DNA from 3 places in the Bradyrhizobium sp. USDA 3364 genome. Region 1 is predicted to be linked to each of the others. Evidence: predicted binding sites of a transcription regulator. Region 1 holds the regulator's gene; each other region holds the start of a gene.
The links. The regulator LexA, encoded in region 1, represses DNA repair genes until DNA is damaged. The targets are predictions, from matches to a motif close to TGTTCNNNNTGTGTTCNG.
Positions count from the first base shown of each region.

Region 2: a site for LexA is predicted at 3,248-3,265, ahead of ACVILL_RS09645 (ATP-dependent Clp protease adaptor ClpS). Genes of this name have one in related genera too.
Region 3: a site for LexA is predicted at 2,829-2,846, ahead of ruvC (crossover junction endodeoxyribonuclease RuvC). Genes of this name have one in related genera too.

Region 1 is NZ_JBSRYG010000002.1:7,146,933-7,157,258, reverse strand. It holds gene ACVILL_RS33570 (MFS transporter) at 1-1,087, opposite strand, end outside; gene ACVILL_RS33565 (ComEC/Rec2 family competence protein) at 1,473-3,758, shown strand; gene ACVILL_RS33560 (hypothetical protein) at 3,755-3,982, opposite strand; gene ACVILL_RS33555 (hypothetical protein) at 4,128-4,556, opposite strand; gene lexA (transcriptional repressor LexA) at 4,811-5,515, opposite strand; gene ACVILL_RS33545 (molybdopterin molybdotransferase MoeA) at 5,760-6,971, opposite strand; gene ACVILL_RS33540 (HAD family hydrolase) at 6,998-7,624, opposite strand; gene ACVILL_RS33535 (response regulator) at 8,714-9,376, opposite strand; gene ACVILL_RS33530 (histidine kinase) at 9,373-10,326, opposite strand, start outside.
Region 2 is NZ_JBSRYG010000002.1:2,077,657-2,087,982, forward strand. It holds gene ACVILL_RS09635 (LLM class flavin-dependent oxidoreductase) at 1-409, opposite strand, end outside; gene ACVILL_RS09640 (mechanosensitive ion channel domain-containing protein) at 636-2,972, opposite strand; gene ACVILL_RS09645 (ATP-dependent Clp protease adaptor ClpS) at 3,296-5,026, shown strand; gene ACVILL_RS09650 (tetratricopeptide repeat protein) at 5,034-7,121, opposite strand; gene ACVILL_RS09655 (Rrf2 family transcriptional regulator) at 7,293-7,757, shown strand; gene ACVILL_RS09660 (class I SAM-dependent methyltransferase) at 7,744-8,562, shown strand; gene ACVILL_RS09665 (hypothetical protein) at 8,687-8,854, opposite strand; gene mscL (large conductance mechanosensitive channel protein MscL) at 8,922-9,341, opposite strand; gene ACVILL_RS09675 (hypothetical protein) at 9,414-9,704, opposite strand; gene ACVILL_RS09680 (DUF3597 domain-containing protein) at 9,783-10,193, opposite strand.
Region 3 is NZ_JBSRYG010000002.1:3,800,427-3,810,752, forward strand. It holds gene ACVILL_RS17895 (methyl-accepting chemotaxis protein) at 1-1,740, opposite strand, end outside; gene ACVILL_RS17900 (YebC/PmpR family DNA-binding transcriptional regulator) at 1,954-2,700, shown strand; gene ruvC (crossover junction endodeoxyribonuclease RuvC) at 2,872-3,399, shown strand; gene ruvA (Holliday junction branch migration protein RuvA) at 3,686-4,303, shown strand; gene ruvB (Holliday junction branch migration DNA helicase RuvB) at 4,300-5,349, shown strand; gene ACVILL_RS17920 (metallophosphoesterase) at 5,521-6,438, shown strand; gene ybgC (tol-pal system-associated acyl-CoA thioesterase) at 6,560-7,009, shown strand; gene ACVILL_RS17930 (nuclear transport factor 2 family protein) at 7,206-7,673, shown strand; gene ACVILL_RS17935 (glutathione binding-like protein) at 7,815-8,459, opposite strand; gene ACVILL_RS17940 (TetR/AcrR family transcriptional regulator) at 8,554-9,213, shown strand; gene ACVILL_RS17945 (dihydrofolate reductase family protein) at 9,304-9,951, shown strand; gene ACVILL_RS17950 (ArsR/SmtB family transcription factor) at 10,051-10,326, shown strand, end outside.

The sequences.
Region 1 (10,326 bases):
ATTCCGCCAGGAACGCACCGACCGGCCCGTAGACCATCCCGACGTAGCAAACCAGGATGAAGACGATGAAGATCGCGGCCGGATAATTGATGCTCCCGGGCTGGGTGACCGTTCCGAGCCACAGATACAGCGGATAGTAGGTGATCGCGGCGAGCAGCATGCCGCCAAGGATCACCGGCTTGCGGCCGATCTGGTCCGACAGCCAGCCAAAGAAGATCAGGCTCGGTGTCGCAATCAGCAATGCCGCTCCCACGATGTAGGCCGAGGTGACAGGATCGACCTTGGAGACCTGCTGCAGGAAGTACAGCGCCCAGAATTGCCCGCTGTACCAGACCACGCCTTGTCCGATCAGGACGACGATCGCGATCAGGATGTATTTCAGGTTCGAGCTCAAGAACGCTTCCTTCCAGGGATTCCTGGTCATCTGACCGCGCGCCTTGATCTCCTGGAAGATTGGCGTCTCCTGGAGCTGGAGGCGGATGTAAATGGCGATGGCCACCAGCAGGAACGACAGCAGGAACGGAACTCGCCAGGCCCATTCATCGAACGCCTTGTTGCCGAACCATGTCCGAGTCAGGACGATCACGGCGAGCGACACCACGATGCCCAGCGTCGGCGATGTCTGCAGCCAACCGGTGTAGTAGCCACGCCGATCGTCCGGCACATGCTCGGCAACATAGGTGATGGCGCCGCCATATTCGCCGCCCAGGCACAGGCCCTGGATCATGCGCAGGCCGAACAGAACGAACGCGGCGGAGAGGCCGATCGATTGGTACGTTGGAATCAATCCGATGGCCCCCGTGCCTAATCCCATTCCGGTCAGCGTGATGAGAAAGGTGTATTTGCGACCAACCCGATCGCCCATCCATCCAAACAGGAAGGCTCCCAAAGGACGGATCAGGAAGCCTGCCGTGAACAGCGCGATCGTGCTCAACAGAGCGGCGACCGGGTGGGATTGCTCGAAAAACTTGACCGACAGAACTGCGGCCAGGCTGCCAAAGATATAGAAATCATACCATTCGATGATGTTTCCGACCGACGCAGCGATAATCACGCGGCGAAAATCATGCGGAATTTGCATTGCCATTTGCTGCTCCTATCAATTCAAAGAATCTCCTCGCGTTTCAGCGATCAATTCGCTCGCGAAAGGCGCTTGATGCGCGACGCTACCGGCGTGACTGCGAGTTGCGTGCGCAACACCTGGTCTCAGGGATGTTCAAAGCCACCTGAGAAGAGCTCCAGCGGATTTTCCTGCCGCGAGCCGACAAATTGTGTCTGTCATCCGACGTCGGGGAACAGACGTACAGCGACAGTCTAATCCCCAACGGATCGCCGCATTATGCGACTTTCGGCGCAATCAACGCGGATGGCGGCGAAGGCGCAGTTTCCGCCGCATTCTGCATCTGTTCCGCTATCCCACGGATGGCTACGTCCGGTAGCTTTGCGCCCCGACAGCGATCGCAAGGCGAGAGATGGCGGAGCAGGGCACGACGCCGGGCGGCAAACGGGGCTATGCGGGGACGTGGCCGCCCCGCGCGGCTGCGCCAGCCGGTGGCTATGCCCCGGTGCGGGTCAGCATCTGGCAGCCGTTCGTCGAGACGCTGCGGCAATGGGCGCGCGCGGAGGCAGGCGCTGGCCGGCTGCTGCCGTGGGTGCCGGTCGCGTTCGGCACCGGCATCGCGTTCTATTTCGCGGCTGAGCACGAGCCGGTGCTGTCGGTCGCGGCTGCCGTCGCGATCGTGCTCTGCCTGCTCGCGCTGCTGTTGCGCCGGCACGGGGTATTTCCCGTCATCGTGATGCTGGCTGCGGTCGCGGCGGGCTTTGCGACGGCGACCTGGAAGACGGCGCGGATCGCCCATGGCGTGCTGGCGCGGCCGATGTTCTCGGTGGCGCTGACGGGCTTCGTCGAGACGCGGGACATCAGGGAGAAGACCGATCGCTTCGTGCTGCGCGTGGTCTCGATCGAGAGTCCGCGCGACAACACCAAGTTGGAGCGGGTCAGGCTCTCGGTGAAGAAGGGTACCGCGCCCGAGGTCGGTAGCTTCGTCGAATTGAAGGCACGGCTGATGCCGCCGCTCGGGCCGCAGCGTCCGGGCTCCTATGATTTCGGCCGTGACCTCTATTTCCAGGGCATCGGCGCCTCCGGCTTCGTGATGGGCGCGGTCAGGACGAAGGAGCCACCCGCGGCCGGCGGCTTTGCGCTGCGCTATGCCGCTTTCATGCAGGGCCTGCGCGATGCGATCGATGCACGCATCCGCACCGCGCTCGACGGCGATCAGCGCGCAATCGCAACCGCACTGCTCACCGGCCGGCGCGATGCGATCACGACGCCGGTCAACGATGCGATGTTCATCTCGGGGCTCGGCCATGTGCTGTCGATCTCCGGCTACCACATGGCTGTTGTCGCCGGCGTCGTGTTCTTCACGATCCGCGCGCTGCTTGCGCTGTTTCCTACGCTGACGGCGGGACATCCGATCAAGAAATGGGCGGCAGCGGCCGCGCTCATCGCTGCGGCGTTCTATCTGCTGCTGTCGGGAGCCGAGGTCGCGACGCAGCGATCCTTCTTCATGACGGCGGTGGTGCTGATCGCCGTGATCGTCGACCGCCGCGCGATCACCTTCCGCACGCTGGCGGTGGCGGCGCTGATCGTGCTCGCGATCGCGCCGGAGGCGCTGGTCCACCCCAGCTTTCAAATGTCGTTCGCCGCGACGCTCGGGCTGGTGGCGCTGGTGCAGATCGGACTGCCGAACCTGCTGGCGTCGCCCGACCATTCGGCGACTGCGCGCGTTGCGCTGTGGGGCGGGCGTGAGCTCACGATGCTGATGCTGGCCTCGCTGGTGGCGGGGCTGGCGACGACGCCCTACGCCGCGTTCCATTTCCACCGCGTGACGCCCTACGGGCTGCTCGCGAACCTCGCGGCGATGCCGGTGGTGTCGGCGGTCGTGATGCCCGCCGGCCTGCTCGGGCTCGTCGCCATGCCGTTCGGATTCGACGGCGTGTTCTGGGCGATCATGGGGTTCGGCATCGACTGGATGATCCTGGTGACGCAATGGGTCGCCGCGTTGCCGGGCGCAGTCGGGCGGATGGCGGCGTTCGGTGTCGGGCCGCTGATCGCGGCGAGCACCGGCATCATCCTGCTCGGCCTGTTGCGCACGCCGCTACGCTGGTCGGGGGCGATGCTGCTGGCGGTGGCCTCGGTCTGGGCAGTGCGGGTGCCGCTGCCGGACGTGCTGATCTCCGCCGACGGCCGGAACGTCGCGGTGCGCGGCGGCGACGGGCGGCTGCACCTGATGCACAGCGCCAAGGATGCTTTCCTGGTCAAGGAGTGGCTGGCGGCCGACGCCGATGCGCGGACCGCCACCGATGCGTCGCTGAGCGAAGGCGTCTCCTGCGATCCGAGCGGCTGCGTGACGCAAGGGTCCGGCGGCGGCTTCATCGCGCTGGCGACACGGCCGGAGGCGCTGGCCGACGATTGCGAGCGCGCAGGCTTGATCATAACGGCGCGGCCGGCGCCGCGGGGCTGCGCGGCCTCGGTGATCGATGCCGAGCGGCTGCGGCGCCACGGGGCGCTGGTGCTGCGGCGGAGCAGGGACGGCTACACCATCGATGCGGTGAAGCCCGGCGGGATCGACCGGCCGTGGTCGCCGGCGGTTCCCGGCGACGGCGAGGCCGAGACCACGTTGCGCGTGCCCGCCACCGCGCCGCGACCGGCCGTCGATGCGACGCCGGCCGAGAGCGATCTGCAGGGCGAGGATTAGGCGTTGTCGGGTGAGGGGCCCGTGGGCAGCTCGAACAGGCCGAGATGGTATTCGTCGGAGTCTGGGCCGCCGTCGGACTTCTTGACGAGGGTGAAGGCCGCCTCGGGAAACTGCTCCCAGACCTTCAGGTCGTCAGCCGTGACCGTCAGCCAGCCGAACCGGAACATGTAGCGGCCCGGTTCCGTGACGCGTCCAGCCTTTTGCCATGTGACCTTATCGACCACCGCGCACGTCCTCCGTGCACGATGATGCGCCAAGGCGCCCGCCGACGCAAATCTCCTTCTGCGCCCCGGAACCGGATGTCCGGGGTCGCTCGAAATCGCTTAGGTCACTCGCCGCCGAATGGCTCATTCCACGGCGACGATGCGTTCAACCCAAAAACAGCGACGCGAATGCGGAGGGCCGCCGCTCCACGACCTTCGGCTTCTGCTCGACCGGCGGGTGCAGGGCCGGCAATTGCAGCACGCTGACGCGCTGTCCCTCGACGAGCTGGGTCACCAGCACATGGCTGCCGTCGGGGAATTCCACCGCGTCGTGATGGCGATCAGGAACGTCGGGCTCGACTTCGTTGAACACGCCGACGCGGAAGTTCATCGTCTTGGTCCAGATCCAGCGGCTGTCGTAGCGAACGTTCTCGGCGAAAGCGAGCTCGGTGCCCGGCAGCATGCAGACCGCGACAGTAGGATCGTTCTCCGAAGCAAAGCCGCGGGTCGACGTTCCGCGGAAGGTCGTCGTGATCAGCGTCTCTCCAACAATGGCGGGGCGCGATGCCACGGCGTGCAGACTATAGTCACACATCGGATGGCTCCTCATTGGAGGTAGCGACCCGTGCCTCTCCTTGAGGCATTGGCCTCTACCAGAGTGGACGATAGCGAACGAGTGTCTGCTCGTTTCTGGGCGATTGTACGACTGGTCCGAGACAGCTCCGATCACAAACACGCGACGCTGCGCGAGAGGTATCGGACCGCACCGGGCAGGCCGCTTGCTGCGCTATCCTCCAAAGGAACGATCCGACCTCTCGCTCGTTCCTCGCCGCCGCAAGTATTTGCTATTCAGTATTTGCGATAAAGGCCGATCAGCTTGCCCTGGATGCGGACCCGGTTCGGCGGCAGGATGCGCACCTCATAGGCGGTGTTGGCCGGCTCGAGCGCGATCGATGCACCGCGGCGGCGGAAGCGCTTCAGGGTGGCTTCCTCCTCGTCGATCAGCGCCACCACGATGTCGCCGGTGTTGGCGACGTCGTTGCGCTGGATCAGCGCCATGTCGCCGTCGAGGATGCCGGCATCGACCATCGAGTCGCCGCGCACCTCCAGCGCGTAGTGCTCGCCAGCGCCGAGCATGTCGGGCGGCACGCTGATGGTGTGGCTGCGGGTCTGCAGCGCCTCGATCGGCGTACCGGCGGCGATCCGGCCCATCACGGGGACCGCGACCGGACGGTTGCCGTCGTCCTCGGCGATCGGCGGCGTCGAGGGGCGCTTGCCGAGGGTGCCTTCGATGACGCTCGGCGTGAAGCCGCGGCGGCCGTTACCGCCGCCGGCCGAGAGCTCGGGCAGCTTGATGACCTCGATGGCGCGGGCGCGGTTGGGCAGGCGGCGGATGAAACCGCGCTCCTCCAGCGCAGTGATCAGGCGGTGGATACCGGACTTCGAGCGCAGGTCGAGCGCATCCTTCATCTCGTCGAAGGAGGGCGGTACGCCGGCCTCTTTCAGACGTTCATTGATGAAACGCAGAAGTTCGTACTGTTTGCGCGTGAGCATCTCGAGTATTCCCCCGGTTGATAGCGTCGTTCGATTCCGAGACTCTTCAGTGGGGCCTGCAGGCCGGGCCTGACCTCAGGAGCATTGTGCTTGTTGCAAGCGCTCCCTGGCGGCCTCCCGTTTGTAGACACCAGTACTCGAAACAAATCATGAACGGACACTATATGTTCGATATGTGTTCCGCAACCACTTAATTTCCGGTGAACGTGTTCGGCGATGCGCAATCGGCGCGCCCGCGAGAGCCTCATTCAGGCAGTGTCAGGATCTCGCATTCAGATCCTTTGACCGCGGCCGGCGCAAACGGCGGACGCACGAGAAGTGCCCGTGCCGCAGCGAGATTCCCGAGCAGCGATGAGTCCTGCTGCATCACGGGCGTGGCGATCAACGTGCCGTCCTCGCGCGCCTCGAGACGCGCCCGCAGATAGTCCTCGCGCTGGTCGTTGGCGGCGAGGTCGCGGCCGAGCAGCGCGGCCGCGCGTGCGTGATGAATCGTTTTTCGACCGCTCAGTGCCCGAATCAACGGCGCCAGAAACAGGAAGGCGCACACATAGGAGGACACCGGATTGCCGGGCAGGCCGATCACCCGCATGGCGCCGAGCCGGCCGTGCATCATCGGTTTGCCCGGACGCATCGCGATCCGCCAGAACGCCATCTCGACGCCCTCGGCCTCCAGCGACTGCTTGACCAGGTCGTGGTCGCCTACCGAGGCGCCGCCGGTCGTGATCAGGATGTCGGCGCCGGTCTCGCGGGCCCGGCGGATGCCGGCGGTGGTCGCGTCCACGGTGTCGGCGGCAACCCCGAGATCGACGGTCTCGGCCCCTTCGGCGCGGGCCAGCGCCCGCAGCGCATAGCCGTTGGAATAGACGATCTGGCCGGGACCGGGCCTTGATCCCGGCATCACCAGCTCGTCGCCGGTCGCCAGCACCGCGACCTTCGGACGGCGGTGCACCGCAAGCTCCGGATAGTTCATGGCGGCCGCCAGCGACAGCGCGCGGTCGGAGAGGCGGCTGCCGGCGGCGAGCAGCACGTCGCCCTCACGGAAGTCGACTCCGGCGGGGCGGATGTGCCGTCCGGCGGTTGCCGTCTCGGTGATTGCGATGTGGTCGCCGTCAGTCCGGGTGTCTTCCTGGATGATGACGGCGTCGGCGCCATCGGGGATCACGCCACCGGTGAAGATCCGCACCGCTTCGCCGGCGCCGACCGTCCGTTCGAACGGCCGGCCGGCGGCGACCTCGCCGATCACCCTGAGCCGGGCCTTTAGGTCAGCCGCATCGGCGGCACGCACCGCGTAGCCGTCCATCGCCGACATCGGCTGCGGCGGCTGGGTGCGCAGCGCGGCGAGGTCCCGCGCCAGGGTGCGGTGGTAGGCGGCATCAAGCGCGACCATCTCCTCCGGCAGCGGCGCGGCACCGGCGAGGACGGCGGACAGGGCATCGGCAACCGGCATCAAGGCCACGCTCGGAGCTCCTTCATTCGCAGTGTTCAAATCCCAAGTGCAGTGAGAGCCCTCGCCACGTCATCCGTCGATGTCACGTGGATGGCATGAAGGCCGCGCGCCCGCGCGCCTTCGATATTGGCCGCCAGATCGTCGAAGAACAGGATCCGCGACGCCGGCACGCCGATGGCTTTTACCACATGATCGTAGGCCTCGGCGTCCGGTTTCCGGAAGCCGATGCTCGAGGACAGGAAGACGGTCCGGAAATGGCTGAGCAGCTCGGCATGGATGACCGAGAAATGCGCGACGTGGGCCGGATTGGTGTTGGAGAAGGCGTAGAGCGGCATTCGTTTGGCTGCCGCCGCAAGCAGCGGGGCGATGCCGGGCATCTCGCCGGCGAAGATCGCGTTCCAGCCTTCGAGGAACTCGGCATCGGTGATGTCGATGCCGAGCGTCCGGCGCAGGTTTTCGAAGAACGCCGCATCGTCGATCCGGCCGATCTCGTGATGCCTGTAGCTGTCGTCGACGACAAAGCGCGTGGCGAGCTCGGCCGGCGCGCAGCCGGCATGCCGCGCCCAGTGCGCCATCACCTTCCCGAAGTCGATGTCGAGCACGACGCGGCCGATATCGAACAGCAGCGCGTCGACGGAATTGGGGGAGAGTTGCGAGGTCATTGCATGAAACGGTGTACGAGAATTGCGGGCAGGCGGCAATGTCCCCGATTTGTGCAGCAGTCACGCGACCATACGCATGCGACCAACCTCCCGCCATCCTGCGAAAGGACCTGTACGGCGCGGCTGACATGCAGGCGGGTCTCTCCGTTCGTCGTCCTGGCGAAGCCCTGGACCCATAACCAGGTCCAGTTGTTGAAGTGAGCTGTGGTCCCAGCGTCGCACGACAATGTACAGCTCGGGTAATGGGTCCTGGCCTTCGCCAGGACGACGGCGGTGGATGGTTCTCGATTCAAGATGTCAAACAATCGGTGTCATCACCGCTTTCGCGAAAGCGGGTGATACAGTATTCCAGAGGCAGTCGTTATGTTGCGCAATCGGCGTTCACCGCATCTCGACCCGCGTCCGTGACGATCGCGATCCGCCCCTCGATCGGGTGAGATTTCGGATTTATGGCATTGAGTGACGCTTCTGATAAAGCGAAGTATTTCTACTGCGGGGGCTTGCGCCGCCGAGCAAATCAGTGATTGGCCATTCGGGCGTTGGCGCACCAGGCGAGTTGGTGACTTGACGGGCCGGCGTTCTACATCCGGGACAGCGCCAGACCGAAATAAGCGATCAGCGCGCCGGTGCTGAGAACGATGACGACCAGCGCTTGCTCCGAGCGTGCCTGCAAGGTTTTCCGGGTCACGGCGATGACGCTCCATCTTCGTAAATCATTCTATCCAACTAACGTGGGTTAGCATCCGTTCCGGTTCCTGTCCGGGAACATGTCCATCAGCCTTGCGGGCACGTCGAGTCCCGAAATGAGCAACATCGGTCGCATTGAGATACGGCGGACGGCGTTGGCTCTGGCCCCAGAGGGATGGCAAAAACCTGACCTGTACGGATGTATGAGGGCAACGGGGTTCACGACTTCGACCCGTATGACTCCGGTACTCCAAAGGAGCCGAGCCATCTGTCGGAGCAAGGTCTAGGATGGCGTAACCAAGTTGCTTTGGCCTCAGCGTGTGCCCCCTCGCTGGGGCCTTTCTTTGGGACGCCGATGTCGATGGGCGACGACGAACATCGCCGGGTGGCGTTGCCGCGGGATCACCGTTCGCCCAGATCGATCTGCGTCAAGATGCCCTGTCGGAGCGCGAGGCGGACCAGCTCGATATCCGTGCCGACGCCGAGCTTGTCCTTGATCATGGAGTGCAGGTTCGCGACCGTCTTGGGACTAAGGTGCAGCGTCTCGGCAATCTCGTCGGTGGTGTTTTCCGCGAGCAGCATACGCAGCACCTCGAACTCCCGCGCGGTCAGGAGGTCTGCGGCTGCGGCCTCGCCGGCGAGGTGGCTGAGCGCGAGTTCGTGGCCGATATCCGGGCTGATCGCGATCTTGCCTGACAGCGCATCCATCACGGCATGCACCAGCGTCTCCGGCGGGCTGGTCTTGGTGACATAGCCGCTGGCGCCGGCGCGGATCGCCTGCACGGCGAAGGCCGCGTTCTGGTGCATGGTGAACACCAGGATCTTTGCGCGCTTGTCCCATTGCCTGAGGCGCCGGATGGCCTCGATGCCGCCGATGCCGGGCATCGACAGGTCCATGATGACGAGGTCGGGCCCGGTCTCCTTGTAGAGCCGGTATGCCTCGACGCCGTCGGAGGCTTCGGCGATGACCGAGAGGCCCGGCTGCTTCTGCAGCATCGACCGGTAGCCCTCGCGAACGACGGCGTGGTCGTCGACCAGCATGATGGTTCGCGCTGCATTGCTCATGCCGCGCGCTCCACGGTGTCGGCATTTGAGCTGGCAGCGACGGGGACGACGACGCGGAGCGAAGCGCCGTTGGGCTGTCCGGCCTCGAAGCTCAGCCGCCCGCCCAGCGCCGCGACTCGCTCGCGCATGCCGAGCAAGCCCATGCCGGACTTGAACAGGGGATCGCCGGAGGAATCGCCAAGCCTGCCATCATCGTCGATCGCGAGCACGATTTCGCCGTCGCCGCCATCGGAAGCCGCTTCGCGCATCTGAAGCCGCAGCAGCACGCGCGTGGCGCCGGCATGTTTGGCCGCGTTGGTGAGCGCCTCCTGCACGATGCGGTAGAGATTGGCGCTGACCGAGGAGGGAAGGTGCGCGAACGATCCCGATGTACTGATCTCGAATCGCTGATGTCCCCGGCTGCGGCCGTTCCAGCCGGCGATCAGCCCTTCCAGGCTGGCCGCAAGTCCGAGTTCGTCGACATCGGGCGGACGCAACCGGAAGAGGGCGCCGCGCAACGTCTCCATCATGTCGGTCGCGGTCCGCGCGATGCCGTCGCATTCGGCGAGCAGGGGCGGGCAATCCTCGGCCGCGGTCAGGCGCGCCGAGGCGGCGAGGGCGCGGATGGCGGCCAGCGACTGCCCGAACTCGTCATGCAGCTCGCGCGCGAGATGCGCCCGCTCCTCGTCCTGCACCAGGATCAGTTTTTGCGTCAATGCGTTGCGCTCGGAGAGCGCGGTGGCGAGGTGCTCGGCGAGCTGGTTGAAGACACTGCCGATCGCCGACAGTTCGGCGAGATCGAACGGCGGCAGGCGCGCGGCGAGGTCGCCTGCGGCGATCCGCTCCAACCCGTCGCGGATCAGACGCGTCGGACGCAGCGCGCGCGACAGCGCCGCGTAAACCATTGCACAGAGCAGCGGCAGCGCAATCATGAGCACGGCCATCAGCCGGCCGGCGTCGTGCCAGGCTTC
Region 2 (10,326 bases), 5.1 Mb from region 1:
TGATCTCGAGCGCCTCGCGGGTCATGTCGCGGTTCTGGCCGGACATGCCGTCGACGTTGAACATGGCCCAGTCGCTCGGCAGGCCCGAGGCGGCGACGCCGAAGTTGAGCCGCCCATTCGAGAGGTGATCGAGCATCGCGACACGGTTGGCGAGCTCGGCGGGGTGATGATACGGCAGCAGGAAGCCGCCGGGCCCGATGCGGATGTTCGTGGTCTGCAGCAGCGCCTGCGCGATCAGCAGATCGGGCGACGGATGCGGCTCCCAGGGCGCGGTGTGATGCTCGCCGATCCAGGCTTCCTGATAGCCGAGCTCGTCGAGCCAGCGCAGCGTCTGCAGGTCCCAGTCGTGACCCTCCTTCAATCCGCACTCCGGCGGGTGCGAGGGCATGGTGAAGTAGCCAAGCTCCATGTGCGTTTCCTTCCTTCTGGCTTTGCGGTTCAGTCATGCAATGCGTCTTGCCGCGCATTCGCTGATGCGTTCAGCAAGCGCTGTGCCAGCAAGGAAATCGCAAGGAATGGGTGGGAACGGCGGGATTCCGGCCGGCCGTGGCCGAGCGCAGGCTTCAGAAGCGGTGCGGCCGTCTCACGGTCGCGAGACGTATCGCGACCGTGAGACGCGCCGATAGCGTGCCAGATTAGCCTGCCGCGCGGCGCGGCATCGCGCTGCCATCAGGCTCGGAGGGGGGCGGGAGCTGCATCAGGATGGTCTGGCCCATCGAGGCGATCTCGATGCCTTCCTCCTGGAAGCGCCGCTTCATGCGGCGGTTGAACTCGCGCTGCACCGACCAGCGGCCGCTGTCTGTGCAGCGGATCTGGCCGACGATGGTCACGACCGAGCCGTCGACCTTGTCGACGCCCCACAATTCGAGATCGCCGCGGATCAGCGCGCGATACGCCGTCTCCTGGCGCATCTGGGCGACGATGTCCTTCAGCACCTCGCCGGCGCGGTCGGTGTCCTCCTTGTAGGACACGTTGACGCTGACCGCGGCATTACCGGCGCCGCGGCTGGAATTGGTGATCGTGGTCACCGCGCTGAACGGCACGACGTGCACCGAGCCGTCGCCGGCGCGCAGCCGCATGGTGCGGATCGAGACGTTCTCGACCACGCCCGAGAGGCCCGACACCGTGACGGTGTCGCCGACCTGCACGGTGTTCTCGATCAGGAGGAACAACCCGGTGATGAGGTCCTGCACCAGCTTCTGCGAACCGAAGCCGATCGCGATGCCGACGATGCCGGCGCCGGCGAGCAGCGGCGCGACATTGACGCCGATCTCGCTCAGCGCAGTGAGCCCGACCACCGCGACGATCATGCAGAACAGCGCGGTACGCAGCATCGGCTGGAAGGTGCGCAGGCGCGCGGCGCGGGCGTAATGCCCCTCGCGCGACAGCGAGTCTATCTGCCGGTCCATCAGCGCATTGGCGACCTCCCAGATCACTGCGGCAGCGAGCGCGGCGATGCCGATCGTCACCAGCGCCGAGATCAGGCGCGAGCCGATCTGACCGCCATAGAACCAGACGATGGCGTCGACGCCCCAGACCTCGAGCAGCGCGACGAAGCCAATGAAGGCGATCACCGTCGTGACCACCTTGCGCAGCAGCGGCAGATAGCGGTTGGCGCGGGTCTCCAGCCCCGGGAAGCGCTGGATCAACTCCGGGCTGATGCGGAAGCCGCGATCGATCAGGCTGAGCACCACCATGGTGACCAGGCGGGTGACCAACAGCACCGCGATGGTGCCAACGAAATATTGCAGCAGCAGCGAATAGCCGTTGCGGATGTTGAGCGCCCACACCGCCCACAGCGCGAGGTCGAGCGCGATCGCCAGCACATGCCAGAGCGCCGCGAGACGGTTGCGCATCCGCGCCGCAAGGCCGATGCGATCGGCCGGCGCGCGGATGAATTCGGCGACCTGGCGGCGGCACTGCAGGATGATCACGACGATGAAGAGGTGCACGACCAGCATCACCAACCGGATCAGCGCGGCGTAGCCGGCGCGATGCAGCCCGAGCAGCAGCGCGACATTGGCAAAGGCGATGCCGGAGACGCCGACCGCAACGATGCGGCGCGCCCAGATCTCGATATAGGCCGCGGTCTCGGCCCGGACGCGGAACAGGCCGAATGGCCCCGCCAGCGCGCGCACCGCGCAGATCAAGACGCGCGAGAACACATAGGCATTGACGACCGCGAGGATCACGAGCCGCGTGGTCGACTGGTCGCCGATCTCGGTGCCGAGCAGCGCGGTGGCGAGGCCCGCGAACACGAGCACCGGCAGCAATTCGAGCAGCAGGCGGCCGAGCACGAAGGGTAGCCGGATCAGCGACTGCCAGGCCCGCGCCAGGCTGAGCCGGCGCCGCTGCAACTCGGGTGTCGGCGTGACGTCGGCAACCGACGACGGCGGATCGGCGCTGGCCAGCACCGGCACCGGCATCCGCTCGGCCTGCGGCAGCCGCTGCTCCAGGAACGCAACCGGCCGCTTGATCAGGCGGAACACCACCCATTCGGCGGCCAGCGCGCAGCCGAACACCAGCGCCAGCTTCCAGGCGATGTCGATCAGGAGGCCATAGGCGTCCGGATCGTTGGCGGTACGCACGAACCAGTAATAGAACGCCGGGAAATGCGTCAGCGTGCGCGCGACGCCGGCAACCTCGCGCGACACCTCGCCGACCTGCTCCGACACCATCAGCAGCAACTGCGCGCCGAGGCTGTCCGCGGTGAGCGGGATCGGCGAATGCGGTTGCTCGGGCGCGGGCGCCGGCTGCGGCGAGGCATTGGCGATGGCGCGCAGGGTGTTGATGATCTCGCCGCGCTTCTTGTCGTCCTGCAGCGTGTCGAGCGCACGTTTCGCCTGCTCGGGCGTCAGCGCGTCGCCGGTAGCGGGTTGCGGCGGCGCCGGCTTGGCGGCCGGCTGCGCAAGCGCGGGAGAGACGAACAAAGTGAAGACGAGAAGCAGCGCAAGGCGAAGTTTGTGCGACACGAGGGCCTCATAAAATAACTGCGCGACCGCAAACCCTTGGGAGGAATCTGCTCTCGCGCTCGCGCCATGTCGGATACTCCTTTTCGCCCCGATGGTGTGTCGGAAGTTTGCCGCTGTGACGGCCATCTCTTGGCATTTGCCGCAACACAATCGTCACAGGCGTTGAGCCGCGTTTACACATGCCGCGCGTTCCAGGCTGAGCCGGCCGACCGGCGCGCCACACGCCAGGGATGAGGTGGCGGAATCTTTCGCTTGACGGGCAGGAACCCTTGTGATGTTCTTATTTTGTTCTTTGTTGTTTCCAATTGCGTTTCGAGGTGATCATGCACGACGTCTTTGCCGAGAACGGCCCGCTCAAGCTCTTCATTCACGACGACAGCGAGACACCGATAGAGTTCATCCGCAACCTGCTGCGCACGGTATTTGGCAAATCCCGGAAAGAGGCGGTTGCCGCTACCGCACGGATCGAGGCCCACAACGGAATCGCATGCGGTCCCTATCCAGCGCCAGTGGCCCAGGCCCTGCTGGAGTCCGCCCAGCAATTGATCCGCAGCAATGGCCATCCGTTAACGATCACGACGGAGGCTGCCGACGCGGCGCGGCCATGCCACCTCTGCGGCTCACTGGAACCCGTGACGGACGTCTTTCTCTTCCGCAAGACGGTCTGCCTGTGCAGCAACTGCCTGCTCGCGGCCAGGGCCAGTTCGGAAAAACTGCCGGGCGAGGAGTTCAGATACGCCTTTATAGCACTCGATTGGCATTTTGCCGGAGTGCCGCGCAACCAGATCCTGACCCGGTCGCGGCAGTTTCCCGGTCACATGCGTGCCGATGTTCAGATCGCGATCGACAGGCTGTTCGATGCGCCGATCCATTTCTTCGGCCTTCATGAGGAACACCGCTACGAGACGCTCGCTTTCGCCGCGCTGATGGAAAACAGCCGCAACGCGCCGGCGATCGCGCCGCCGCAGTATCACGACGTCGACGTCGGGGAGGCCGAGCCGGTGAAATGCCTCACCAACGGCTTGTGGCTGTGCCAGACCGCAGAGCTGCGCTACGCGGTGCTGCTCAGCTACCATCGCGATTATCAGAGCGAGCCGAGCTTGCGGATCGAGCTCGCGGTGCCCGCGGGCGCCGCCGGAAACGCCCTGGTGCAGCAGACCTTTGCCGAACTGGAAGCTGCGGTGCATACGGCGCGATCCTATCGCGGCAAGATCCTGTCGCTGGAAAATGCCCCGGACTATCGCGGCCGCGCACGCGGCGTGACCGTGCATCGGCTGCCGACGGTTGCGCGCGATGACGTGATCCTGCCGGACCGGACGCTGCGGCTGCTCGACCGCAACGTGCTCGGTTTCGTCGAAAGCCGCGATCTGCTGCGCAAGCTCGGCCAGTCGACCCGCAAGGGTATCCTGCTGTACGGCCCGCCCGGCACCGGCAAGACCCACACCATTCGCTATCTCGCGACCAACCTGCCCGGCCACACCACGCTGATCATCACCGCCGAGCAGGTTGGGCTGCTCGGCGCCTATATGAGCCTTGCGCGGCTGCTGCAGCCGACCATGGTCGTGATCGAGGATGTCGATCTGATCGCGCGCGACCGCGAGGACATGGGCGGCCCCTGCGAGGAATCGCTGCTCAACAAGCTGCTGAACGAGATGGACGGCCTGAAGGAGGATTGCGACATCCTGTTCCTGCTGACCACCAACCGCCCCGAAGAGCTCGAGAGCGCGCTGGCCGGCCGGCCCGGCCGCATCGACCAGGCGATCGAGGTGCCGCTGCCCGACGAGACCGGACGCGGCAAGCTGATCCGGCTCTACGGCAGAGGCCTGCCGCTCGAGCCGCCCGTCGTCGATGCGGCGGTGCAGCGCACCGAAGGCGTCAGCGCCGCCTTCATCAAGGAGCTGATGCGCCGCATCGCGCAAGCCAGCATCGCCCGCGACGGTGGACAGGATGTCAAGCCTGACGACATCGACGCAGCACTGAACGAGATGCTGTTCGACGGCGGCCGGCTCAACGTGAAGCTGCTCGGCGGCGCGCAGGGGATGAGCGCAGTGTGACGGCCGGTCAACGAGCCGTCGGCGGCAGCAGCAACTCCCGCTCACCGGCGGCGACGCGGGCAAGCTCGTCGGAGATCCGCGCCAGCACGCGGTCCCAGGCCTGCGGCTTGTCCTGGCGGAACAGCCGCATGGTCGGATACCAGGGCGTGTCGGCGCGGTCGCGCAGCCAGCGCCAGTCGAGCGCATAGGGACACAGCATCCAGACCGGGCGGCCGAGTGCGCCGGCGAGATGCGCCACCGAGGTGTCGACGGCGATGACAAGATCGAGCGCGCAGACCGCCGCCGCGGTGTCGGCGAAATCACCGAGCGTCGGCGCGAGGTCGACGATATCGGCGCCGAGATTCCGCAGCACCGGCGCATCGTCCGGCCGCGGTTCCTTCTGCAGGCTGTAGAGCTGCACGCCCTGTGTGACCAGCCGCGGCAGCACGGCATCCGCCGGCAGCGAACGCTGGCGGTCGCCCTTGTGCCTGGGATTGCCGGCCCAGACCACGCCGACCTTGAGCGCGGACACGCCACTGAGCGCCTCGCGCCAGCGCGCGAGCTTGATCGCATCCGGTTGCAGATAGGATGTCGCCGCGGGAATGGTCCCGACGGTAGTGCGGAAGATCCGCGGCAGGCTCAGCAGCGGCAGTTGCAGGTCGAACGGCGGCAGCGGCTCGCCGCGGGCGAACACGGCGACGTCGGGCAGCATCGACCGCAGCAGTGAGACCAGCGCCGGCTGCACCTGCAGCATGATCCGGCCGCCTCTGCCCCCCAGCATCGGCACATAGCGGACGAAATGGATGGCGTCGCCGAGCCCGTATTCGGCGAACAGCAGCAGCGTGCGTCCCGCCAGCGGCTCACCCTGCCATTCCGGCTCGTCGAACACGGGATCGCCGTCGCTCAGCAGCTTGGTCTTGCGGCGCCACTGATATTTCTCAAATCCCTCCTCGAACTCGCCGTTCATCAGGAGGAAATGCGCGTGGTTGTAATGCGCGAGCGCCTGATCGGGATCGAGCGCGATGGCCCGTCGCGAGGCCACCAGCGCCGCATCGATCTCACCGGCATTGCGCAGCGCGACCGCAAGATTAGCGTGGCCCTTGGCATAGAGAGGATCGAGCTCGATGGCGCGCCGATGCGCCGCGACCGCCGCCTCGACCAGATTCTGCGCCTCGAAGATGATCCCGAGATTGGTGTGCGCGGCGGCGTAGTCCGGCTTCAGCGCCAGCGCGAGCTCGGCGCAGGCGATGGCGTCGTCGACCTGTCCGAGCTCGAACAGGGCGGCGCCGAGATTGTTGAGGATGACGTGATCCGACGGATTGCGGGCGGAGACCTGTCGATAGATCCGGACGGCCTCCTCGCGCTCGCCCAGTTCGTGCAGCACCATGGCGAGCAGGCGCTGCGGCGCGATGCTGTCGGGATCGAGTGCGATCGCGCGGCGATAATGCCGGGTCGCGTCTTCCAGCAAGCCCTGCCGGTACAGCGCCGCACCAAGGCCGCTGTGAAGCCCGGGATTATCGGGATCCGTGGCAAGCCCGCGCCGATAGGCCGTGACGGCCGCTTCGTGCCTCTTCTGGTCGGTTAGCGCATTGCCGAGATTGAGCCAGACGCCGCGATAAGCCGGATCGCGCGCGATCACCTCGCGATAGGCCTGCTCTGCTTCGACCAGCCGGTGCTGCCCGGCCAGGGCGACCGCGAGGTTGAATCGCGCCCGCGTCAGGCCGCCATCGAGCGCGATTGCACGGCGAAATGCCGTCTCGGCCTCGTCGAAGCGCGACAGCTCGCACAACGCCACGCCGAGCTTGATGTGCAGGCCGGCATCCTTCGGCCGCAATGTCACGCCGCGCTGGAACGCCGCCACCGCACCTTCATGCTCGCCCTTCACGGCGAGCGCATCGCCGAGCGTGCCGAACGCCGGGCCATGATGCGGATCGAGGCTGAACACCCGGTTCAGCAGCACCGCGCCTTCTGCGGCGCGATCGGTCACGAAGGCGATCACCGCGGACAGATGCAGCGCCGGAACATGGTCGGGATGCGCGGTGAGGATATCGCCGCACAGCGCATCGGCTTCCGTCGCGCGGCCCGAGCCATAATGCGCCACCGCATCCAGCAACATCCGATCGACCGCCACATTGCCCACGATACCGCCCCCGCCTTTCAAGACCCCGATGGGGGTTAAACGGGCGGCGCCGCCAAATCCGGCACGCGAATATCGGATCAATGCATCGACTCCTGCGACGCATTACCCCTCTTGACGTCTCGGCTATCATGTAACATATGACGTTACATGATCCGCGACAGCCGCCTGTCCAGCGTCCTGCACGGCCTGCTCCACATGATCGGAGCGGGCGAACCGGTCACGTCGGAGCAGCTTGCAAAGGCGATGGCCACCAACCCGGTGGTGGTGCGCCGGGTGATGGCGGGCCTGCGCGAGCAAGGGCAGGTCTCTTCGGAGAAGGGTCATGGCGGCGGCTGGACGCTGGCGCGCGATCCCGCCGACATCACGCTCGCGGACATCTATCGCGCGGTGGGCGCGCCCACCATCGTCGCGATGGGCCACCGCTCGGAGAATCCCGGCTGCCTGGTCGAACAGGCCGTCAACGAAGCGCTCGGCGACACGTTTCGCGAGGTCGAGGCGCTGTTCCTGAAGCGGCTCGGCGCCGTGACGCTCGAAGCGCTCGCGAAGGATTTCAAGCGCCGGCTCGCCAAGCACAAGCAAAGCCTCGAGGACCAGATTCATGCAGTCAAGTGAGCAGGCGAAGCCGCTGCCGTATAACGATCCCGCACACTGGGACAAGATGGTCGCCGCCTATGAGGCGCAGTCGCAGCCGTTCACGACGCTGTTCGCCGACGCCGCGGTCGCAACGCTCCCGATCGGCCCGTCGTCGAAGGTGCTCGACGTCGCCACCGGCACCGGCGCCGCAGCACTCGCTGCCGCACACACCGGCGCCGCGGTCACCGCGATCGACTTCTCGGCCGGGATGGTGGCGCGGGTCTGCGCCCATGGCCTGCCCAATATCGAGGCGCGGCAGATGGACGGACAGGCGCTCGATTTGCCCGATGCCGCCTTCGACGCGGCGGTGTCGGTGTTCGGCGTGATGCTGTTTCCGGACTGGCGCGCCGGCCTGCGCGAGATGGCACGGGTGACGCGACCAGGCGGATCGGTGGCGGTGGCGGTCTGGAAAAGCGCCGACGGCGCCGCCGTGCATCTCCTGCTCTCGCAGATTATCCGGCGGCTCTATCCCGACAGCGTCACGCCGATGCCCGTCGCGGGCCTCGCCGAACTCGCCGATCCCGGCCGCCTCACTGCAGCGGTCATCGCCGCCGGCTTCTCCGATCCTGTCGTCGCCGAGATCACCCATGACTTTCAACTCAATGTCGCCAATCCCGCCGACATCGACAAATTGTTCGAGTTCATGCCGCATTGGAGCGGGCTCGATGCGGACCGGAGCGCCGCGGTCGCGCGCGCGCTTCGGAGCGAGATCGAGCGCAGGCGGGTCGGCGACAGCTTCGCGATTCCCTCGACCGCGCTGATCGCGACGGCGCTGCGGTCGTAACCGCAGGTGCCGTTCTCACCTGGCTAGATCATGATGCGTTTCCACGGAATCGCATCACGATCTCACCTCTTTGTTTGAGCATGCTCTTTTCGGAAAACCGGTTTCCACTTTTCCGGATCATGCTCTAGCGCTTGTCGTCGTCCTGCTGGTCGCCGTCGCTCGGCGGCTGCAGGCCGGGGCTATTGGCCCAGCGGTCGAGTTCTTCGATGACCCGCCGGTGGCTCGGCCGCAACCTGGACGGAGCACCGGGTTCTTGCGATAGCTTTCGGGGCAGCTTGACCTGTTCTGGCATGATGAGGCTCCAGAGCTGGGCAGTACGCAGCATGCTTGCAGCGACAGTGTCGCCGCTTGAAAACGCTCTACGCACGCGACTTCAGAAGGTCGCGAATCTCGGTGAGGAGCTCCTGCTCCCTGCTCGGCCTCGGCGGCTCGGCCGGTGCCGCGGGTGCTTCGCGCTTGAGCTGGTTCATGAGGCGGACCACGATGAACAGCACGAAGGCAACGATCAGGAAGTTCAGCGTCAGGGTCAGGAAGTTGCCCCAGGCCAGCACCGCGCCCTGCTTCTTGGCGTCGGCGAGGTTGGTCGCCGTCACCGACTTCGACAGCGCGGTGAAATAGTTGGAGAAGTCGAGCCCGCCGCTGATCGCGCCGATGATCGGCATGATGATATCGGCGACCATCGACGAAACGATCGCGCCGAACGCGGCGCCGATGATCACGCCGACGGCGAGATCGACGACGTTGCCCTTCATGGCAAATTCCCTGAATTCCTTCAGCATGTGATCTCCTGTTCCAAAGGATGTGGCGCGGCCCGGCGACGGATGCGCCGGCCGTAACAAAAGGTGCGAAAACTATTGGTGCTCTGCCGGCTTCGCGGGCGCCGCGACCGGCTGCGCGGGCGCTGCCTGCTCCCACGGCGCGGGCAAGATGACCCGCGCGGGCGGCGGGTTCTGCGCGGCGCGCTGCACATTCGCGCTCGCCGGCCGTGGCTCGTTGCCGGCATTATCCGCGCGGGCAATGGCGATGGTGATGCCCAGCGCCAGTGCTGCCAGTCCAAGTCCCGCGCCGATCGAAGCGGCGACGACGCCGGTCCAAGATCTGTTCACGGGCCGGTTCAGGATGGCAAGATGAGATGAGGTCATCGCAGCTGCTCCTCACGCAATACGCATTGTTCTGAGCCGTGCGGGGCGCGAACGCCACGCACGGCTCGAGGCAGGATGTCAGGTCTTGATGTCGTCGGGCAGCTTGCCGCCATTGGCGGCGAGCTTGGCCATCACCTGCTGATGCAGCCAGACATTCATGGTGGCGGTGTTGTTGGTATCGCCGGTGTAGTGCAGCTCCTTGGCGAGCTCCTTGCGCGCCGCAAGGCTCGAGTCGAGGCCGAGCGCCTTCATCAGGTCGACGATGGAGGTGCGCCAGTCGAGCTTCTCGCCGCTGGCAGCAGCCGCCTTGTCGACGATCGCAGCGACGTCGACCGTTTGCGCTGTGGGCGTGGCGGATGCAGGTGCTGACGATGATGTCGATGTTGAAGCCGGCGCAGCGCCGGGCGCGGCAGCGGTTGTGGTCTCAGCCGTCTTGGCCTGGGCGCCGTGGCCGAAGATTGCACCCATGATGCTTCCAAAAATGCTCATGTCTCTCACTCCGTGCGCCCGAGACACCGTTTGTCTCGTGGCTGATTCCGGTGACGGGGCGGACGATAGGCAGGCCATTGGCCGAGCGGAAGATGACCATCGTCACTATCGGAGTGTGGGACAGCGTGGTGCA
Region 3 (10,326 bases), 3.3 Mb from region 1:
GGTGCGGAAGGCGCCCCAGTGCCGGCCGCGGACGCGGATCGGCACGTCGATCTCGCGCATCATCACGGTGGTGCCGTTACCCATGTCGCGCGCGTAGCTCTGGACGAGATAGGCGCGCTGGTTCTGGGCGGCGGCGAGGCCTGCGGGATCGTTGAAGATACGGCGATTGCGGCAGTTGGCGGTGTTGTATGCCACGTCGCCCGGGCGCTGCGGATGCGAGTAGATCTTGTTGTGGACCGGCAGGTAGCCGTTGCGGTCGACGGTGGCGCAGAACGCCAGCCGCTGGTCCTTGGTGAGGAACGCTTCCAGCAAGGCGGGCAGTTCGCGATCCGCCCAATCCAGCATTTTGGTGCGGTACTGCACCGGATTGCTGCCGGGTATCTCGACATAATTGGTGTCGAACATGTCCTCGAGCGTGACGGCACCGCTCGCCAGTCCGTTCTCGAAGATCTTGCTCAGCGCGTGGCCTGCTTCCATCGCGCGGGTGACGAGTTCGGCGTTCTCCTCGTGGATCGCCCACATCCGGTCTTCGACCCTCTCGCGCAACTCGGCGGTCGCCGCCTCGAAGCGGGCCTGTGCACCCGCCTTGGAGCGGTCGCCGATCCTGATCCGGCAGGCGCCGACATCCTGCAAGGTCGCGGTCAGGGTCTCATGGGCCGGGAGCTTCTCGGCATCGGGCCCGCCGATCAGGATGCCGTCCAGCGCGATCTCGTAGACCGGCGCGATGACGATGCCGCGCGCGGTCGTGATCTCGATCCTGAGGCTGCAGGGCAGGCGCTCGTTCTTGCGCGGATCGCCGCGCTCGTTCTGGCGCAGCAGCCCCGCGCAGCGTGCTTTCAGCTTCTGGGCGAACGCAGTGACGGCCTTGCCGGCCTTCGCGACATTGTCGCCATGTGCCGCGGCTTCGCGCGTCGCACTGTCGATCTCGTCGGCGCTGGTGCCGACCGAGACGATGAAGTGGGAGGCGGAAGCCGCGTTCTGGCCCATCTCGCCGGTGATCTGGTTCTGCTCGGCCACCGCGCCGTTGACGTTTTCGAACACCGGGCGGATCTTTTCGATCGCCTGCGAGATGCGGTGCACGGCGTCCGCCGATCCGGTGGCATCCTTCTGCAACGCCTCGATCTTCCGGGTGATCTCCTCGGTCGCGCTCTGGGTCTGCACCGCGAGCGCCTTGACCTCGGTCGCGACCACCGCGAAGCCCTTGCCGGCGGCGCCGGCGCGCGCCGCCTCGATCGTCGAGTTGAGCGCGAGCAGCGTGGTCTGCCGCGCGATCTGCGCGATCAGGTTGACGACATTGCCGATCGCGGCGGAGGATTCGCGCAGGCGATCGACATTGGCGGTGGCCTCGCGCGCCGCCGCCGCGGCGTCGTCGGCGAGCTGGCTCGCGCTGCGCACCTGCGCGCCGATGCCCTCGGCGGAATGGGTGAAACGGCCGGCGGCTTCCGAGAACGTCGTCGCGGTGCTCTGCGCATCGCTGCTGCGACCGGTGAGCGCGTCGGTGCGGGCGCGGATGGTCGCGAGCTTGCCGGCCGTCGCTTCGGCGCCGTCGGCGACCGAGCTCGCGGCGCGCTCGAGCTGGCGGATCATCGCGCCGAGCTCGAGTTCCAGTAGTTCCAGGATCTCCTTGGCCGAATCAGTCTCAGTCGAGACGCCGGGCGCAGCGGCCGCGGCTGGAACCTGCGGCGCGACGGCCGGCGCGGCCGGCTCCGGCACTTGCTTTCGAAACAAACCGAACGCCATGGGGGCTCTTTGGGGGCTGTGGAAGTTGCGGCGAGATGGCGCGATCCTCGCATCGGGGCATGAAGTCATGGTTAACAAGTGCCTCATATTCCGGCATGCGGTAGTATTCTTCCGCCAGAGGGCTCCCCCGCCGACCTTTGATTTTGACCGTGAGGGGCCTATAAGGCCGCGTTTTCCACCCTGTTCAGACCCTAAGCTCCGAAGAGACGTCGCATGGCCGGCCATTCCCAATTCAAGAACATCATGCACCGCAAGGGCCGGCAGGATGCCCAGAAGTCGAAGCTTTTCGGCAAGCTGGCCCGCGAAATCACCGTTGCGGCCAAGCTCGGCACCCCGGACCCGGCGATGAACCCGCGGCTGCGCGCCGCCGTGGTTGCGGCCCGCGCCGAGAACATGCCCAAGGACAACATCGACCGCGCCATCAAGAAGGCCGCGGGCAATGAGGGCGAGAACTATGACGAGATCCGCTACGAGGGCTATGGCCCCGGCGGCGTCGCCGTCATCGTCGAGGCGCTGACCGACAACCGCAACCGCGCCGCCTCCGACATCCGCTCCTTCTTCACCAAATCGGGCGGCAATCTCGGCGAAACCGGCTCGGTCGCCTTCATGTTCGACCGTACCGGCATCATCGAATACGACGCCAAGGTCGCTTCCGATGACGCGATGCTGGACGCCGCGATCGAGGCCGGCGCCGACGACGTGGTGTCGAGCGAGGGCGGCCACGAGGTCTATGCCTCCCAGGACACCTTCCGCGAGGTCGCAAAAGCGCTGGAAGCGAAGTTCGGCGAGCCGCGCAAGGCGGCACTGACGTGGAAGCCGCAGAACACGGTCTCGGTCGACGACGAGACCGGCGAAAAGTTGTTGAAGCTGATGGACCTGCTCAACGAGCACGACGACGTGCAGAACGTGTTCGCCAATTTCGAGGTGTCCGACGCGTTGATCGCCAAAATGGGCGGCTGACGCTTGTCCCGGACGCGGCGCAGCGCGTTAGCGGTGCGCTGCAGAGCCGGGACCCATGGTTCGGCATGCGATCTCAAGGGATAGGCCCCGGATCAGAGGCACGAAAGCTTTCCCGGGTACGCCGCCTCCGTTTGTGTTTCGTTCTCCCGGCGCAGGCGGTATCACTACCCGATGACATCCCAGCCGATTCGCTCTCCCGTCCGCATCATCGGTATCGATCCGGGTCTCCGCCGCACCGGCTGGGGCGTGATCGAGACCGAAGGCAACCGTCTCGTCTATATCGCCTGCGGTTCGGTCGAGCCACCGGACGATCTGCCGCTGGCGAGCCGGCTGCTGGCGATCCATGAGGGACTGGCCGCCGTGCTCGGCGACTACCGACCGGCGGAGGCCGCGGTCGAGCAGACCTTCGTCAACAAGGACGGCGTCGCCACGCTGAAGCTCGGCCAGGCACGCGGCGTCGCCATGCTGGCGCCCGCAATGTTCGGTATCTCGGTCGCCGAATACGCGCCGAACCAGGTCAAGAAGACTGTGGTCGGCGCCGGTCATGCCGAAAAGAACCAGATACAGGTGATGCTGAAGATCCTGCTGCCGAAAGCCGAGCCGCCGTCCGCCGACGCCGCCGACGCACTCGCGGTCGCGATCACCCACGCGCATCACCGCCAGAGCACCGCGCTGCGGCTCAGGGTGGCAAACCTATGATCGGCCCAAGTGAGGAGGGCACGCTGGTCGGGCTCCCTCCCCCCTTGCGGGGGAGGGTTGGGCAGAGGGGTACCGCTTGCGCGACCGTGCGACGCAGTGCGCGAACAACGCTCGCACCGCGCCCAGTTATCTCGCGCGCTTCGTTGCTGGGTCCTCGTCACTTCGCTGAAGTCAGCGCCCGGGGCTTACCCCTCTCCCTAACCCTCCCCCGCAAGGGGGGAGGGAACCCTTTCGCTTGTGCGTCCCTCACTGAACGCGCTGCGAGCGCCAAGCGCCGGAGCACATGATGATCGGCAAGCTGAAGGGGCTGATCGATTCCTACGGCGAGGATTATGTAATCCTCGATGTCGGCGGCGTCGGCTATCAGGTGCATTGCGCGAGCCGCACATTGCAGGCGCTGCCGTCGCCGGGTGGAGCCGCCGTGCTCTCGATCGAGACCTATGTCCGCGAGGACCAGATCAAGCTGTTCGGCTTCCGCTCGGATCACGAGCGCGAGTGGTTTCGCCTGCTGCAGACCGTGCAGGGCGTCGGCGCCAAGGTCGCGCTTGCGGTGCTCGGTACGCTGCCGCCGACCGATCTCGCCAATGCGATCGCGCTGCGCGACAAGGCCGCGGTGGCGCGCACGCCGGGGGTCGGGCCGAAGGTTGCCGAGCGCATCGTCAGCGAATTGAAGGACAAGGCGCCGGGCTTTGCCGATGTCGATCCCGCGGTGGTGCACCTCTCCGGCGCGATCGACAACAACCGCGCGCCGCGCCCGGTGACGGATGCGATCTCCGCGCTGGTCAATCTCGGCTACGGCCAGCCGCAGGCCGCCGCCGCCATCGCCGCCGCCTCGCGCAGCGCCGGTGAAAGGGCCGAGACCGCGCAGCTGATCCGGCTGGGGCTTAAGGAATTGTCGAAGTGAACCCGCCCTCCCGCATGGTGACGCCCGAACGCCGCTCCGACGATGTCGGAGACACCGCGCTGCGTCCGCAGTCGCTGACCGAATTCGTCGGCCAGGCGCAGGCGCGCAAGAACCTCTCGATCTTCATCGAGGCCGCGAAGAAGCGCGGCGAGGCGCTCGATCACGTGCTGTTCGTCGGGCCCCCGGGCCTCGGCAAGACCACGCTGGCGCAGATCGTCGCGCGCGAGCTCGGCGTCGGGTTTCGTGCCACTTCCGGCCCCGTGATTGCGAAGGCCGGTGATCTCGCCGCGCTGCTCACCAATCTGGAAGAGCGCGACGTGCTGTTCATCGACGAGATCCATCGCCTGAGCCCGGCGGTCGAGGAGGTGCTCTATCCCGCGATGGAGGATTTCCAGCTCGATTTGATCATCGGCGAAGGCCCCGCGGCGCGCTCGGTGAAGATCGAGCTGTCGAAGTTCACGCTGGTCGGCGCGACGACGCGTGCGGGGCTCCTCACCAATCCCTTGCGCGATCGCTTCGGCATTCCGGTGCGGCTCAATTTCTACACCGAGGAGGAGCTGGAGAAGATCGTCACCCGTGGCGCCCGCGTGCTCAACATCGGCATGAGCCCCGATGGTGCCAACGAGATCGCGCGCCGCGCCCGCGGCACGCCGCGGATCGCCGGCCGCCTGCTGCGCCGGGTGCGCGATTTTGCATCGGCCGCGGATGCCGATTCCGTCGATCGCGGCATTGCCGACCGGGCGCTGAGCGCGCTCGAGGTCGACAGCGCCGGGCTCGACGCGATGGACCGGCGCTATCTCACCACCATCGCCTTGAACTATGGCGGCGGACCGGTCGGCGTCGAGACCATGGCGGCCGCATTGTCGGAGCCGCGCGATGCGATCGAGGACATCATCGAGCCCTATCTGATTCAGTGCGGCTATCTGCAGCGCACTCCGCGCGGGCGGCTGCTGACCTCGCATGCCTTCCGCCATCTCGGCCTCGCCGAGCCGAACCGCGATCCCTCGCAGTTCGGCCTGTTCGGCGGCAATGGCGACGAGGATTAAACCCACGCTCTCGAAGACGTGAAAAGACGTGTTGATGCAGCGCGTCGCGCGTGCCGGTAACCTTGCTCACTAACCATTGCGACGTCTCTGCCGGCGGTCTGCACAAACGCGGCCCAATTTCGCTCCAATCGAAGGGCCTATCATGGATCAGGCATCACCGATCGTACGTCCATGATTTCACGTCGTCATCTTCTTCGCGGCTTCGGCGGATTGACCGCCGCCTCCGCCTCGACCGCGGCCTACGGCCTGAGCGAGCCGGTCGTCCGGCTCACGCTCACGCGTTACGACCTGTCGCCGCGGCAATGGCCTGCCGACTTTCCGCTCAGGATCGCCGCGCTTGCCGACATCCACGCCTGCGATCCCTGGATGTCGCTCGATCGCATTGCTGACATCGTGGAGCGTACCAACGCACTGAACGCCGACATCATCGTGCTGCTCGGCGACTATGTCGCCGGGCTGCGTCACGTCACGCGCTTCATCCCGGCCTCCGAATGGGCCGCGGTGCTCAAGGACCTGAAGGCGCCGCTCGGCGTGCATGCGGTGCTCGGCAATCACGATTACTGGGAAGACAAGACGGTGCAGCGGCAGGGGCAGGGCACGCCGGTCGCCCGCCGCGCGCTGGAGCGCGCGGGCATTCCCGTCTACGAGAACGACGCGGTGCGGCTCGCCAAGGATAACCGCCCGTTCTGGCTCGCAGGCCTCGGCGATCAGCTCGCCTATCTGCCGGCACGGCGCTATCGTGAGATCAGGCGCATCGGCGTCGACGATCTCAACGCGACGCTCGCAAAAGTCACCGACGACGCGCCAGTGATCCTGCTCGCGCATGAGCCCGACGTCGCGCTCCGCGTGCCGTCGCGCGTCGCGTTGCAACTGTCCGGCCACACTCATGGCGGCCAGGTCCGGCTGCTGGGCTGGTCGCCGGCGGTGCCGGTCAAGCACGGCATGCGGCTCGCCTACGGCCATATCAAGCTGAAATGCGACGTCGTGGTCTCCGGCGGCCTCGGCTGCAGCATCATGCCGTTCCGGCTCGGCGTGCCGCCCGAGATCGTGCAGGTCACGCTCGGCGCCAAAGGGCCGGTGGTGTCCTGATCGCGCTTGCGTGATCGAGGAATTTGCGCAACACGATCGTCGTTCCAAAGCATGATCCGGAAAAGTGCGCAGCGGTTTTCCGAAGAGATCATGCTCAAACGACCTCAATCGAGGGCCGCAATTGACCTTACCCCATATCGACGGCCAGATCCGTGACGGCCGCCACCATATGCAGGTGCGCGTCTATTACGAAGACACCGACTTTTCCGGTATCGTCTACCACGCCAATTACCTGCGCTTCATGGAGCGCGGGCGCACCAATCATCTCCGTCTGATGGGCGCCGAACAGAACGCGCTGTTCGAGGAGGCGCAGGAGGAGACCGGCGGCTTCGCCTTCGTCGTGCGCTCGATGACGCTCGACTTCCTCAAGCCTGCGCGGATGGACGACATGCTCGACGTCGTGACCTGGCCGATCGCGGTGAAGGGCGCCTCCATCATGCTCGCGCAGGAGGTCCGGCGCGGCGATGACGTGCTTGTGAAGGCGCAGGTGCGCGTTGCCTTCGTCAGCCAGGGCAGGGCACAGCCGATTCCGAAGTCCATCCGTGCGCTGATGAAGGCCGATCTGGCCTAGCTATCGGGCGATAGGAAACGCCCCATCGACTCCATGCGGCGCGGCGCTAGATTTACGCGGGACAAAGCGCGATCAGATTGATCGCACTTTGTCTTCCTTTTCGAGCATGATCTCCGCGCAAACGCCCTGGCATTTGTCGCGAGGGAAAACCGCTTCACACGTTTCCGGATCATGCCTCAACCGCGAGGGATCGCCGATGTCACGCCCGCCGCTGCCACCTTTCACCCGCGAGACCGCCGCGCAGAAGGCGCGCATGGCGGAAGATGCCTGGAATTCGCGCGACCCCGTTCGGGTTGCTGGCGCCTATACCGAGGACAGCCGCTGGCGCAATCGCTCCGAGGTATTTCAGGGCCGCGAGGCGATCGTGGCCTTCCTGACCCGCAAATGGGAGAAGGAGCAGGAGTATCGCCTGATCAAGGACCTCTGGGCGTTCGACGGCAACCGCATCGCGGTGCGCTTCCAGTACGAATGGCATGATGCGAGCGGCAACTGGTTTCGCTCCTACGGCAACGAGCAGTGGGAGTTCGACGAGCACGGCCTGATGCGCCGCCGCGAGGCCTCGATCAACGACATCGCGATCTCCGAGAAGGACCGCCGCTTCTACTGGCCGGCTCCCGGCCCGCGTCCGGCCGACGTGCCGGGGCTGGGGCATAGTCCCTTTTAGTTGTCGTCCCGGCGAAGGCCGGGACCCATAACCACCGCTACAGATTGGCGCACGAGGTATCGACTCCAACCGCCCAAAATCGAGAGGCCGCGGCGTATGGGTCCCGGCCTTCGCCGGGACGACGCATGGTGGGAGATCGCCTTACGCCGCCGCCTTGTGTCGCGCGATCTCGGCCTTGTAGAGCTCGAACTCCTCGGAGACCGCCTTCGCGACCGACGGACGGGCGCGCACGCGTTCGTAATAGGCCTTCAGCGCCGGCCATTTCGAAAGCTCGATCGGCGGCGTCGCCATGGTCCAGTTGATGACGGTGACGAGATAGGCGTCGGCGACGCTGAAATGGTCGAGCAGATAGTCGCGGCCCTTCAGGTGATCCTCGACATAATCGAGCCGCGAGACGTATTTATCCAGCGCATAGGTCTTGGCTTCCGGTGGCGCCTTCTTGTCGAGCAGCGGCAGGAACAGGCCCTTGTGCAGCTCCGTGCCGATGAAGCACAGCCACTGATGCAGCTTTGAACGCTCGGCGTTCGACGCGGTGCCGAGGCCGGCCCGCGGAAACTGGTCGGCGACATACTGCAGGATCGCGGCGTTCTCGGTCAGCACCACGCCGTCGTCGGTGCGCAGCGTGGGCACCAGGCCGAGCGGGTTGACCTTGTTGAAGTCGGTGCCGTCATTGCGCACCTGCTTGGTCTTCGGATCGACCTCGAGATAGTTGGCCGGCTGGCCGGCTTCATAGAGCGCGACGCGGGTCGCCATCGAGCAGGCGAGGGGCGAGAAATAAAGGTCCATGGGTGCCTCCAGTGTCCGGCGCGGGCGTGCCGGCCGTTGTTGATTTTTGTACTGTCTTGGATAATATTGGTGGCGTCAAGGAATTTAATGCGAAGTGGTACAAAAAAATAAGAGGCCGCCATCTGCTGCCAAAATCGCGACGCCGGTCGCGCCGAAGCGCCGGGGGCGGCCGCGCGCCTATGAGCCCGACGTCGCGCTCGGCAAGGCGCTCGACCTGTTCCGGCGCGACGGCTTTGCCGCGACCTCGCTCGATGATCTGAGTGCGGCGACCGGCATGAACCGGCCGAGCCTCTACGGCGCGTTCGGCGACAAGCGCGAGCTCTACATCAAGAGCTACCAGCGCTATCGCGACGACGCGCGCGGCGCGATGGTCGATATCTTCCGCGCCGATGCGCCGCTGCGCGAGCGGCTGGAGCGCATCTATCGCATCGCGCTCGACATCTATCTGTCGGGCGAGTCTGGCCCGCGCGGCTGCTTCACCGTGATGACCGCAGCGTCGGAAGCGGTATCGGACCCGGACATCCGCGCCATGGTGCTGGCGGGTTTGACCGAGCTCGACAAGGCGTTCGGCATCTGTTTCCGCGACGCCAAGGAGCACGGTGAGCTGCCTGAGGGCGCCGATCCGGCCGCGCTGGCGCATCTCGCCTCCGCCACCATCCACACCATCGCAATCCGCGCCCGCGCCCGCGTGCCACGCAAGGAACTCGAGGCGATCGTGAAGGGTGCCATCGACGTGATGTGCGGGCCGAAATAGAAGCGGCAAATTTCTTCAGCAGCAAATGTCGGGTGCTGGTTTTCCTGCCCGTCTTCCGTAAGGTCTCCCCACTCACGGAAGCGGAATCTCATGGGAAAAGTCAGGACTTCAGCATTCTCGGTCTCGATCGACGGATTTGGCGCGGCGCCGCGCCAGAGCCTCGAAAATCCATTCGGCGAAGGCGGCATGGTCTTGCCCGGCTGGTTCCTCCAGACCCGCACGTTCCGCCAGACCTTCGGCCAGGACGGCGGCAGCACCGGGCTCGACGACGAGATCGCGCGCAAGTCGATGGAAAATATCGGCGCCTGGATTCTGGGCCGCAACATGTTCGGTCCGATCCGCGGTCCCTGGCCGGATCATGCCTGGAAGGGCTGGTGGGGCGACAATCCGCCGTATCACACGCCGGTGTATGTGATGACCCATCACGCGCGGCCCGACATCGAGATGGAAGGCGGCACCACGTTCCATTTCGTGACCGATGGCATTCACGCCGCGCTCGAGCGGGCGCGCGCGGTTGCGGGGGACAAGGACATCAGGGTCGGCGGCGGCGTGTCGCTGGTGCGCCAGTTCCTGCAGGCGCGCCTGCTCGACGAGGTGCAATTGGCGCTATCGCCGGTGCTGCTTGGCTCGGGCGAGAATCTGTTCGCGGGCATCGATCTGCCCGCGCTCGGCTATGCCGTCGTCTCGCACGTCGCGAGCCCGAACGCCACGCACGTCACCTTCGCGCGCAAATCCTAAGATCATTCACGCCGGCGTCAGCGGTCAAAATCGGTCGTTGACGTGGACGTCGTTCGGGCGTACTTAACCCAAAGGTTATTTAACCAATGAGCTAAGTACATGCCGCTCGATCCGCTCAGTTCAACCTTCGCGGCGCTGGCCGATCCGACCCGGCGCGCGATCCTGGCGCGGCTTGCGCTCGGCGAAACCTCGGTGATGGAGCTGGCAAAGCCGTTCGACATGAGCCTGCCGGCGATCTCCAAGCACCTGAAGGTGCTGGAGCATGCCGGGTTGATCTCGCGCGGGCGCGAGGCGCAATGGCGGCCGTGCCGCATCGCGGCCGCCTCGTTCAAGGAGGTCGACGGCTGGCTCGGGAATTTCCGCCGCTTCTGGGAC